Regions from separate parts of the Pseudomonas corrugata genome, predicted to be linked through region 1. Evidence: predicted binding sites of a transcription regulator. Region 1 holds the regulator's gene; each other region holds the start of a gene.
What was found. The regulator sigma-54, encoded in region 1, starts transcription at its own class of promoters, with help from an activator protein. The targets are predictions, from matches to a motif close to ANTGGCATNNANNTTGCTNT.
Positions count from the first base shown of each region.

Region 2: the regulator sigma-54 is predicted to act here: its motif matches at 1,913-1,932, upstream of QZH45_RS09060 (flagellar basal body rod protein FlgF).
Region 3: the regulator sigma-54 is predicted to act here: its motif matches at 2,163-2,182, upstream of QZH45_RS09240 (flagellar hook-length control protein FliK).

Region 1 covers NZ_CP130434.1:1,264,685-1,268,828, forward strand. The annotation lists gene rapZ (RNase adapter RapZ) at 1-94, opposite strand, end outside; gene ptsN (PTS IIA-like nitrogen regulatory protein PtsN) at 97-561, opposite strand; gene hpf (ribosome hibernation-promoting factor, HPF/YfiA family) at 574-882, opposite strand; gene QZH45_RS05535 (RNA polymerase factor sigma-54) at 959-2,455, opposite strand; gene lptB (LPS export ABC transporter ATP-binding protein) at 2,672-3,397, opposite strand; gene lptA (lipopolysaccharide transport periplasmic protein LptA) at 3,397-3,942, opposite strand; gene lptC (LPS export ABC transporter periplasmic protein LptC) at 3,929-4,144, opposite strand, start outside.
Region 2 covers NZ_CP130434.1:2,008,086-2,012,229, forward strand. The annotation lists gene QZH45_RS09055 (sigma-54-dependent phenylalanine hydroxylase transcriptional regulator PhhR) at 168-1,730, shown strand; gene QZH45_RS09060 (flagellar basal body rod protein FlgF) at 1,987-2,724, shown strand; gene flgG (flagellar basal-body rod protein FlgG) at 2,774-3,559, shown strand; gene flgH (flagellar basal body L-ring protein FlgH) at 3,612-4,144, shown strand, end outside.
Region 3 covers NZ_CP130434.1:2,049,534-2,053,677, reverse strand. The annotation lists gene fliM (flagellar motor switch protein FliM) at 1-32, opposite strand, end outside; gene fliL (flagellar basal body-associated protein FliL) at 42-545, opposite strand; gene QZH45_RS09240 (flagellar hook-length control protein FliK) at 750-2,114, opposite strand; gene QZH45_RS09235 (Hpt domain-containing protein) at 2,221-2,565, opposite strand; gene QZH45_RS09230 (ATP-binding SpoIIE family protein phosphatase) at 2,597-4,144, opposite strand, start outside.

The DNA of each region.
Region 1 (4,144 bases):
GGTTGTCGATGCAATAGTAGCCGCTGTCCTCAAGCACATTGAGCGCCGTGCTTTTACCGGAGCCGGAGCGGCCGCTAACGATGATCAGGCGCATGATTAATGACCGTTCTGCTCGTCCAGGACGACCTGATACAAGGCTTGGTTACTCGGTGCGCTGCGCAGTTTTTCGCGCACTTCCTTGCGGTCCAGCATGCTGGCGATCTGGCGCAGCAGTTCAAGATGCGCATCGGTCGCTGCTTCCGGAACCAGCAATACGAACAACAGGTCAACCGGTGCGCCGTCGATGGCGTCGAAATCTATGGCGGCTTCAAGGTGCAGCAGCGCGCTGATGGGCGTGATGCATCCCTTGAGGCGACAGTGAGGAATGGCGATGCCGTTGCCAAAACCGGTGGAACCGAGTTTTTCACGGGCAACCAGGGCCTCGAAAACGTCCTGCATTTCCAGATCCGGCACTTCGCGGTGGATCAGGTTGGCAATTTGTTCGAGGGCTTTCTTTTTACTGCCGCCCGGCGCGTTCACCATGGAACGGCCGGGGGTCAGGATGGTTTCTAGTCGGATCATGGATTGGGGGAGTTAACGACCGGTAGCGCCCTGGAGGAGGCTCTGGGTCTTTTCCTTATGCTTTTTGAGTTGGCGATCCAGCTTGTCGGTCAGCAGGTCAATCGCGGCGTACATGTCTGTATGCTCCGCATTGGCAACCACCTCTCCGCCGGGGATATGCAGTGTGGCTTCGATTTTCTGCAGCAGCTTCTCGACGTTCATCGTGACCTGCACGTTGGTGATCTTGTCGAAATGCCGTTCCAATCGGTCGAGTTTTTCGCCGATGTAGGTACGCAGGGGTTCGGTCACTTCCAGTTGGTGTCCACTGATGTTGACTTGCATACAGCTTCTCCTTCGTTGCCAGTGCATAAAGCGGCAGGCAGAAATACCTGCCACTGGAACGCTGTGGCGTGGCCTGTTACATCAACCGCTTGCGTTCGCTCGAAGGCGCGATCCCGAGGGATTCGCGATACTTGGCGACGGTACGGCGGGCCACCTGAATGCCTTGTGCCTCCAGTAAACCAGCGATCTTGCTGTCACTCAACGGCTTTTTCTGATTTTCCGCGGCCACCAGTTTCTTGATGATCGCGCGGATGGCCGTGGAAGAGCATTCGCCGCCTTCGGAGGTGCTGACGTGGCTGGAGAAAAAATATTTCAATTCGTAGATACCCCGTGGGGTATGCATGAATTTCTGCGTGGTCACACGGGAAATTGTCGATTCGTGCATGCCCACTGCCTCGGCAATGTCGTGAAGGACCAGCGGTTTCATCGCTTCGTCGCCGTAGTCCAGGAAGCCGCGTTGGTGCTCGACGATCTGGGTGGCGACCTTCATCAGGGTTTCGTTGCGACTCTGCAGGCTCTTGATGAACCAGCGCGCTTCCTGCAGCTGGTTGCGCATGAAGGTGTTGTCGGCGCTGGTGTCGGCACGCTTTACAAAGCCGGCATACTGGGCGTTGACCCGCAGCTTGGGTACCGACTCCTGGTTCAGCTCCACCAGCCAGCGATCGTTGTGCTTGCGCACGATCACATCGGGAACCACGTACTCGGGCTCGGTGGCCTCGATCTGGGAGCCCGGGCGCGGGTTGAGGCTCTGGACCAGTTCGATCACCTGGCGCAGTTCATCTTCCTTGAGCTTCATGCGTCGCATCAGTTGGCTGTAGTCGCGGCCGCCCAGCAGATCGATATAGTCGGTGACCAGTCGCTTGGCTTCGGCCAGCCATGGCGTCTTGGCGGACAACTGGCGCAGTTGCAGGAGCAGGCACTCACCCAGGTTGCGGGCGCCGATGCCGGCCGGCTCGAACTGCTGGATACGGTGCAGGACGGCCTCGATCTCGTCCAGCTCGATGTCCAGCTCCGGATCGAAGGCTTCGAGAATTTCTTCGAGGGTTTCGTCCAGGTAGCCCTGGTTGTTGATGCAGTCGATCAGGGTCACGGCGATCAGGCGATCGGTGTCGGACATCGGTGCCAGGTTCAGTTGCCACAGCAGGTGGCTTTGCAGGCTTTCACCGGCGGAGGTGCGGGTGGTGAAGTCCCACTCGTCATCATCGCTGCTCGGCAGGCTGCTGGCGCTGGTCTGGTAGACGTCTTCCCAGGCCGTGTCCACGGGCAGGTCGTTGGGGATGCGTTCGTTCCATTCGCCATCCTCGAGGTTGTCCACCGTCGGGGCGGCTTCCTCCTGGTAGGACGGTTCCTGGGTCTCGGTATTGGGTTTCTGCTCGACGTTGTCGGCCAGCGGATCAGTGTTGTCGAAGTCGTCGCCTTCTTCCTGGCGTTCGAGCATCGGATTGGATTCCAGGGCCTCTTGGATTTCCTGTTGCAGGTCCAGGGTCGACAATTGGAGCAGGCGGATGGCCTGTTGCAGCTGCGGTGTCATCGTCAGCTGCTGGCCCATTCTCAAGACTAGCGATGGTTTCATGGCAGGGGCTTAACACCTTATTCGCCGGCGCACATGCGCCATCCACTACAAGGGCGCCGAAGCGCCAAACCTTAAGCAAATTATATGCCTGAAGCAGAAGTGTTTGCCTAGGGGAATTTCTCAATTAGTTCCCCGATGATAGGGGATTCACTGAGAGTATCCCGAAGCGTTGCGTGTTTGAGTCCGCAGCGCAGGGACATTTGCCAGGCACTTCGCTTACAGGCGGAACTCATGGCCCAGATACACTTCCTTGACCAGTTCGTTGGCCAGGATGGTGGTGGAGTCACCTTCGGCGATCAATTGGCCGTCATTGACGATGTAGGCGGTTTCACAGATGTCCAGCGTCTCGCGCACGTTGTGGTCGGTGATCAGCACGCCGATCCCCTTCGCCTTGAGGTGGTGGATGATCTGCTTGATGTCACCTACCGAAATCGGGTCCACGCCGGCGAACGGTTCGTCGAGCAGAATGAATTTCGGTGCGGTGGCCAGGGCGCGGGCAATTTCCACTCGACGCCGTTCGCCACCGGACAGGCTCATGCCCAGGTTGTCGCGGATGTGGCTGATGTGGAATTCCTGCAGCAGGCTTTCCAGCTCCTGACGACGACCGGCCTTGTCGAGTTCCTTGCGGGTTTCGAGAATCGCCATGATGTTGTCGGCTACCGACAGTTTGCGGAAGATCGACGCTTCTTGTGGCAGGTAGCCGATGCCGGCCTTTGCCCGGCCATGCATCGGCTGGTGGCTGACGTCCAGGTCGTCGATCAGGACGCGGCCCTGATCGGCCTGGACCAGGCCGACGATCATGTAGAAACAGGTGGTCTTGCCCGCGCCGTTGGGGCCGAGCAGACCGACGATCTGCCCGCTGTCGATGGACAGGCTGACATCGCGCACGACCTGACGGCTCTTGTAGCTCTTGGCCAGGTGCTGAGCTTTCAGAGTTGCCATTACTGGGGCCTTTGCTCGGTTTTCTTTTTCGGCTGGATGACCATGTCGATCCGTGGGCGCTGCTCGGTCACCTTGCTGCCGGTGGCGCGACCGGCGCTGGCGAGTTTCTTGTTCGTGTCGTAGACGATTTTCTCGCCTTGGGTGACGTTGTTGTCCTTGTCGATGACCTTGGCACGATCGATCAGTACGACGCGGTCCTGGGACGCGTGATACTGGATGGTCACGCCGTAGCCTTGCACGGGCTTGGTGTCGCCGGCCGTTTGCAGTTGCTCGAAATAGGCCAGGTTGCCCACCGAGGTCACTACGTCGATATCGCCGGACTGGGTGCGGGTAATGGTCACGGTGTTGCCGGTGACCTTCATTGAGCCCTGAGTGATGATCACGTCGCCTTTATAAGTGGCGACCCCGTTCTTGTCGTCCAATTGGGCGTCGTCGGCCTGGATGCGGATAGGCTGATCACGGTCGTTGGGAAGAGACCAGGCGCTCGCGCTTCCCAGTGCTGCGCCCAGACTGAGCAAAATAGGGAGGGTTTTAGCGAGCTTCATACTGTCCTCTTACGTTCGATAGCAGGTGTATCCTGCTTTCCTTCAGATACGCTTTCATTCCCGTGCCGGTCGATACACCACCGGCGCCGTCGATTCTAACGGGTTGCTCGGTCTGCGCATATTGTCGCTGCGGGAACACGGTCATGCGAGTGCTGGTGATGATGGTCGTGCGGTTCTTCTCGTCGGTTCGTGCGACGCGTAC
Region 2 (4,144 bases), 740 kb from region 1:
GAGGTTATTTCGTAAACTTTTCGTTACGATCGCCCTTGAGATCCAGTCGTGCCTGGATTTTTCTATGGGAATTTGCCTGGAGTCGTCACATAATCTTTACAAGAATTTGCGTCGCTCGGTAAAAAAACGGGTGACAAAGAGCAGTCACCGAACCCTTGGGTCTTTTTATGCGCATCAAAGTCCACTGCCAGAATCGCATCGGCATCCTGCGGGACATCCTCAACCTGCTGGTGGAGTACGGCATCAACGTCGCCCGGGGCGAAGTTGGTGGCGAGCACGGTAATGCGATCTACCTGCACTGCCCGAACCTGATCAACATTCAATTCCAGGCGTTGCGTCCGAAATTCGAAGGTATCGCCGGCGTGTTCGGCGTCAAGCGGGTAGGGCTGATGCCCAGCGAGCGTCGGCACATGGAGCTCAATGCGTTGCTCGGCGCCCTGGAGTTTCCAGTGTTGTCCATCGACATGGGCGGTTCCATCGTCGCCGCGAACCGGGCGGCCGCTCAGTTGCTCGGGGTGCGGGTGGACGAGGTACCGGGAATTCCGCTGTCGCGCTACGCCGAGGATTTCGATTTGCCGGAACTGGTGCGAGCCAACCAGTCGCGCATCAACGGGCTGCGGGTCAAGGTCAAGGGCGATGTGTTCCTGGCCGACATCGCCCCGTTGCAATCGGAGCATGACGACAGCGAGGCCATGGCTGGTGCGGTGTTGACGCTGCATCGGGCCGACCGGGTCGGTGAGCGCATCTATAACGTGCGCAAGCAGGAGTTGCGTGGCTTCGACAGCATCTTCCAGAGTTCGAAAGTGATGGCTGCGGTGGTCCGCGAAGCCCGGCGCATGGCCCCGCTGGACGCGCCGCTACTGATTGAAGGCGAAACCGGCACCGGCAAGGAATTGCTGGCCCGGGCCTGCCACCTGGCGAGCCCGCGCGGGCAGTCGCCACTGATGGCGCTTAACTGTGCCGGGCTGCCGGAGTCCATGGCCGAGACGGAACTGTTCGGCTACGGTCCCGGCGCCTTCGAAGGCGCCCGTGCCGAAGGCAAGCTGGGGCTGCTGGAGTTGACGGCTGGCGGTACCTTGTTTCTCGACGGGGTGGGGGAAATGAGCCCACGCCTGCAGGTGAAGTTGCTGCGCTTCTTGCAGGACGGTTGCTTCCGGCGGGTCGGCAGCGATGAAGAGGTATACCTGGATGTCCGGGTGATTTGCGCGACCCAGGTGGATTTGTCCGAACTCTGTGCCCGGGGGGAGTTTCGCCAGGACCTGTATCACCGCTTGAACGTCTTGTCCTTGCACATTCCGCCGCTGCGCGAGTGCCTCGATGGCCTCGCGCCGCTGGTGGAGCACTTCCTCGACCAGGCCAGTCGCCAGATCGGCTGTGCGCTGCCGAAACTGGCCACGGCGGCGATGGACCGCCTCAGTCATTACCATTGGCCGGGCAATGTCCGGCAACTGGAGAACGTGCTGTTCCAGGCCGTTTCCCTGTGTGACGGTGGGACGGTGAAGGCCGAGCATATCCGTCTGCCGGACTATGGTGTGCGCCAGCCCCTGGGTGACTTTTCACTGGACGGCGGGCTGGACGAGATTGTCGGGCGATTCGAGAAGGCGGTGCTGGAACGGCTCTATTCCGAGCACCCCAGCAGCCGGCAACTTGGCAAGCGGTTGGGGGTGTCCCATACCACCATTGCCAATAAGTTGCGCGAGTATGAGGTGGGTAAAGAGCCTGGGATGTAATCCGTTACCTGTGGCGAGGGGATAAATCCCCTCGCCACAGGTAACGGCGGGTCTGCCCCACGGTAATCCTTTGCCTTTGAGCGGCATGACACCGCCGGTTTTTCGTCTTCGATACATTTCATTTTTCCCCGCAAAATTCTGCAAGCCCTTTGTTTGCCGGGCCAGGAGCCGCCAGAAAAAAAGTTGGTCTGCAAATTGCTTAAGGCTGTGCAACACAGCAGTGGGCGGCAAACGTCCGGCATGCAGAGGAACGACAGTGGACAAGTACCTTTATGTGGCAATGACCGGCGCCAGCCAGAACGCACTGGCGCAGCGGGCCCATGCCAACAACCTGGCGAACATCTCCACCAATGGTTTTCAGAAAGACCTGGAGCAGGCGCGCTCGATGCCGGTGTTCGGCGACAGCTTTCCGGCGCGGGCGTTTGCAATGTCCGAGCGGCCTGCCACCGATTTCACCCCGGGTGCGCTGGTGGAAACCGGTCGCGACCTCGACGTGGCGGTCAGTGGGCCGGGCTGGATGGCCGTGCAGAACCCCGACGGCGGTGAAAGCTACGTGCGCACCGGCAGTCTCAACGTTGACGCCCTGGGCGTGCTGCGGGCCGGCAATGGCATGCCGGTGATGGGCAATGGCGGTCCTATTGCCGTGCCGCCGGAGCAGAAAATCGAAATCGGCCAGGACGGCACCATCAGTATCCGTGCCATGGGCGAGGGCCCGCGCGTGATGGCTGAAGTGGACCGTATCAAGCTGGTCAACCCGGACCTCAAGAACATGACCAAGGGCCTGGACGGTTCTATCCGTACCAAGGATGGCCAGCCGGCACCGATCGACGCCAGCGTGCAATTGGTGTCGGGCTTCCAGGAAGCGAGCAACGTCAATGCTGTGGACGAGATGACTTCGGTGCTGGCCCTGGCCAAGCAATTCGAGCTTCACGTGAAAATGATGAACACCGCCAAAGAAGGCGACGAGGCCATGGCTCGGGTCTTGCAGATCTAACCATTAATTAAAGCGTCGCGCCGAAAATCAGGCGTACGAGGAGAATCGAATGCTTCCGGCTCTGTGGGTTGCCAAAACAGGTCTGTCCGCCCAGGACACCAACCTGACTACCATTTCCAACAACCTGGCGAACGTCTCGACCACGGGTTTCAAACGTGATCGTGCCGAATTCCAGGACTTGCTGTACCAGGTCAAGCGTCAACCGGGTGCCCAGTCGACCCAGGACAGCGAACTGCCGTCGGGCCTGCAAGTCGGTACCGGTGTGCGCATTGTCGGTACCCAGAAAAACTTCACCGCCGGCAGCCTGCAAACCACCGAGCAGCCGCTGGACATGGCCATCGACGGTCGCGGTTTCTTCCAGATCCTGCAACCGGACGGCACCACGTCCTACACCCGTGACGGTACGTTCCACCTGGACTCCAATGGCCAGATCGTCAACGCCAGCGGTTTTGCCCTGGAACCGGCCATCATCATCCCGAACGATGCCCAGACCTTCACCGTGGGCCGCGACGGGACCGTGTCCATCACCGTGGCGGGCAACCCGGCCGCTCAGGTGATCGGCAACCTGCAGACCGCCGACTTCATCAACCCGGCCGGCCTGCAAGCGGTGGGTAACAACCTGTTCCTGGAAACCGCTGCCAGTGGTGCGCCGCAAATCGGCACCCCGGGTTTGAATGGTTTCGGCACCACGCTGCAGAACACCCTTGAAACGTCCAACGTGAGCACCGTTGAGGAGATGGTCAACATGATCACCACCCAGCGCGCCTACGAGATGAACTCCAAGGTGATCTCCACTGCCGACCAGATGCTTTCGTTCGTTACGCAGAATCTGTAATCACTTCTATAGGGCGGCCTCAGGGTCGCCTGCAACACCGAGAGGTAGGGTCATGAAACGCTTTGTATCTGTTCTGGCATTGAGTGGGGTCACCGCGCTCGCCGGCTGTGTCGCGCCTACGCCAAGGCCCAATGACCCGTACTACGCCCCGGTGTTGCCGCGCACGCCGCTGCCGGCCGCTGCCAACAATGGCTCGATCTACCAGGCCGGTTTCGAGCAGAACCTGTACAGCGACCGCAAGGCATTCAGGGTCGGTGACATCATCACCATCACCCTGAACGAGCGGACCCAGGCGAGCAAGAACGCTAACTCCCAGGTGGACAAAACCAGCAATACCAGTGTCGGCCTCACTTCGTTGTTCGGCTCCAGCCTGACCACCAACAACCCCATTGGCAGCAATGACCTGAGCCTCAACGCCGGTTATGGCTCCGACCGGGCCACCAAGGGCGACAGCAAGTCCGGCCAGAGCAACAGCCTGACCGGCTCCATCACCGTGACCGTCGCCGACGTATTGCCCAACGGCATCATCGTCGTGCGTGGCGAGAAGTGGCTGACCCTCAACACCGGTGACGAGCTGGTGCGCAT
Region 3 (4,144 bases), 780 kb from region 1:
TCGTCCTGGGACAACAGGTCCTGCACGGCCATGGCGGGTTCCTACTGCAATACGAAGTTAGTGAAAAGCAACTGTTCGATCACCACTTTGCCGAGCTCTTTCTGAGCCACTTCCTGCACGCTGGCCGTGGCTTTCTGACGGAGCATTTCCTGGCCGACGGGGGTAGCGAGGGTGTCGAAATTCTGTCCGGAGAACAGCATCACCAGGTTGTTGCGGATCAGCGGCATGTGCACCCGCAGCGCTTCCAGGTCAGCCTGGTTGCGGCCCAGCAATGTGATGCTGACCTGCATGTACCGTTGACGGCCATTCTGGGTGTAGTTGGTGACAAATGCAGGTGCCATGGGCTCGAAAATCGCCGGCTGCTTGCCCACCGGTGCGGCTTCCACCACAGCCGCCGCCTTGCTTTGAGCGTTGTGCATGAAATACCAGGTTGCCCCCACGGACACACCGATCGCCAGGAGCAAACCCACCACGATCAGGATGATCATCTTGAGTTTGCCTTTGGTTGCAGGGTCTTTTACAGCTGCTGCTTCGCTCTTCGCCATGCCAATAATCCGTCACTAATCGGGGGGTTTACGGTTGCATGGCAAGGCAGGAGCAAGTGTTATGCCAGAAGCAATTTGCGCCACCCTAAAACAACTGTGGGAGCGGGCTTGCTCGCGAAGGCGGTGTGTCAGATGACATGACTATCAACTGACACACCGCCTTCGCGAGCAAGCCCGCTCCCACAAGGGGTTACCGCACCCGGGTCAGGCGTAGTAATCGACCGCGCTGGTACCGATGACGCTGGTGGTAGCGGTCGCCACCTCAGCAACACTGACCGGCAGATGCTCATCTGTCGAATCCACTCGCCCACCGGATGACGATGTGCGTCCGGTCTGGGCCTGCTGCTGCGCCTGCTGGTCCGGGTTCTGTGAGCCACGGGACTGATCGGACACGTTGACGTCGACCTGGCCCATGCCTTGCTGGGCGAAACTGTCCCGCAGGCGATGCAGTTGGCCCTCAAGGGCTTCGCGAACACCGGAGTGGGCACTCATGAAGGTCACCTGGGTCTGTTGATCCGGCGCCATGTTCACGCGAATGTCCAGACGACCGAGTTCAGCAGGCTGCAACTGGATGTCGGCGGCCTTGAGATTGGCGCTCGACAAATACATCACCCGGTTGACCACTTCTTCGGTCCAGCCACTCTGATTCATGGCAATGGGTTGGTTGACCGGCACCGCATTGGCGGTTTTGGGCGTAGCGGCCTGGGTCAGGGCGGCCAGGCGGTTGGCAAAATCATCCACGCGGGTGTCACTGGAAGCCGCGCCCAGATCCTTGAGACCCTCGCCGATCAGGCCGCTGAAGGCTTTTTCCCCACCTTGGCTGCCAGGACCGGTACTGTTCTGATCGGCCTGCACCGTGAGCATGCTTGCCATACCGGCGGCAAACGTCTGGGCCGACGTCGGCTCACCGTCGAGCGCAGCCGGGGCGGTGTTTTTGGATTGGCTGGTAGCGGAGACGTGACCGCCCTGCTCCATCGCCAATCGCAACGCCGGCAAGGCATCGAGCGGATCGGCCTCGGGGTCGAACTTCGGATCCTCCGGCGGCGCGGCCTGGACTACCGGGACCAGGGGAACGACCGGGGTCGCCACCGCAGCCGCGACCTGCGGCACAGTCGAAGCGTCTACCGCAGGCGTGGGTACCACGTCGGCTTGAACCACAGGCACAGCCGCGTCCGGCGGCAAAATCGGGTCGACAGCAGGATCGGCAGGGACAGCGTCCGCCACCGGAGTCTCGGTGTCGCCGTCGGCGTCATTGTCTGTCGCGCTATCGGCCTTGACCGGCTTGTCGGCGGGCAAGGATTTGCCGCTATCGGCAACGGTCGGCTCCGGAGCGGCAGCCGTTTCATCGCTGGAGTCTTTTTTGACGCCGCCGTCGGGCGTCTTGTCGCGCACCGGCTTCATCGCAGGCTCAAAGGCCGACGAGGATTTGACGGGAGCTTGCTGGGCGAAGACCTGGGCGAAGCTGGAGGCTCTATTGCCGAGGTCCGGAGCCGCTGCCGGCGGATTGACGGCAGCCTGTGGCTTGGCCTGGGCAGTGGCCTGAAGCAGTGTATTGGGCGTAACGGGCATAAAAAGGTCTCCGCTGCACTGAAATCATAGGTACAGTCGAGACTGGACAATGCAAGGGGCGGGCCAACGTTCGGACAGCGGCGATGTCCGGCAGATAATCAATCACTCAGCAGTGAAAGCTTTCGCGCTCTTCCCTGCAAAGATTTCGCACGTGGGCAAATTCGCTATCGATTTCGCTGACCAGCTTCTCGATGCCGCCCAAGGACGGTTGTTTGGCTCGCTGCTCCAGTTCGCCGCACAGTTCGGCCAAGCGGATGGCGCCCATGTTGCTGCTGCTGCCCTTGAAGCTATGGGCGGTGGCGCTCAGCCTTTCGGCGTCGCGGGCTTCATGCAACACGCGCAGGCGTGCCTCGGAGTCGTTGAGGAACGTATCCAGCAGCTCCAGATACCCATCCTCCATGACTTCCTTCAACGTGCTGAGCACGTCGCGGTCCAGATGAATCTCGTTCACTTGTTCGCTCCCTGACCAACAGTGACGCGGATTATGCCAGAGCCTCCCAGAAAAACTCCACGCGGACACTACGACCATCGTCTGACCAACAGGCCCGATGGCTCAACTGACGCACCAGGCTTACACCACGTCCCGACAACCGATCACTGTCCAACGGCCGGGCCAACACGCGGGCAACATCGAAGCCCTCACCGCTGTCTTCAACCTCAATCACCAGTCGACCACCGTCGCCGTGGGGCGTGACATGCAAGTGTATCCGGATGTGACCGGCATCCAGCTCATCCAGACGGGTGCTGCGCTCCATGTAATAGCGCGCAAAGCCCGATGCATCGCGCTTGATGCTCGAATCGAGCCCCAGCACCCCATGCTCCAGGGCATTGGAATAAAGCTCCGCAAGAACGCTGTAAAGCGCGCCACTTTGAGCCCTCAGTCCATGCACCTCAAGCAGCAATTGCAGCAAATACGGCATCGGGTTAAAGCGCTTGAGGGTCTCGGCCCGAAACTCGAAACTCACTGACCAGTCCAGCGGACTGGACTGGCCGCTATCGGAGTAGACCGGTGGCGGCGGATTGAGTTGCGTCGGCGCGACCATCCGCACTTCAACCATGCTGAAATCATCGCGGGCTTCGCCGCGAAAGTCCCGCAGGGCCTGCTGGATATCTTCGAAAAGACAATCGGGCTCACGGTTGGCGGCAAATACCTGCTGCAAGCGTTCCACACCGAACAACTGGTCATCGTCATCGCTGGTGTCGATCACGCCGTCGGACAGCAGGAAGACCCGATCGCCCACCGCCATGGGATGCACTTCGGTCCGATCATCGAATAGCTGAGGCGTAAGCACCCCCAATGGCAAGTGCCGCGCCGGCAGTGGCGTGCGCACCCCAGTGAGACCGTCATGCAAGTACCCGTCGGGCATGCCGCCATTCCAGATTTCCACCGTGCAGCGCTGGAAGCCCAGGCAGAGCAGCGTCGCACAACAGAACATGTCCACCGGAAGGATTCGTTTGAGCTTGGCGTTCATTTCCCGCAGGATCTGCGCCAAGCCATAACCTTTGGCGGTCATTCCGTAGAACACTTCCGCCAGCGGCATCGCACCGACCGCCGCCGGCAGGCCGTGTCCGGTGAAATCCCCCAGCAGGACATGCATGTCGCCGGCCGGGTTGAACGCAGCCAGCAGCAGGTCGCCGTTGAACAGGGCATAGGGCGATTGCAGGTAGCGGATATTCGGCGCGCTCAGACAGCCGGAATGGGCGATCTTGTCGAACACCGCCTTGGCGACCCGCTGCTCGTTGAGCAGGTAGTTGTGGTGCAAGGCGATCTGGTCGCGCTGCTCCACGACCGTGGCCTGCAACCGGCGCAAACGGTCCATGGCCTTGATCTTGGCGGCCAGGATCACATGGTTGTAGGGCTTGGCCAGGAAATCGTCACCGCCAGCCTCCAGGCAACGGGCCAGGCCTTCGCTTTCGGTCAATGACGTGAGGAAGATGATCGGCACCAACTGGTCACCGGCCAATTGCTTGATCTTCTGAGCAGCCTCGAATCCATCCATGACCGGCATCATTGCATCCATCAGCACCAG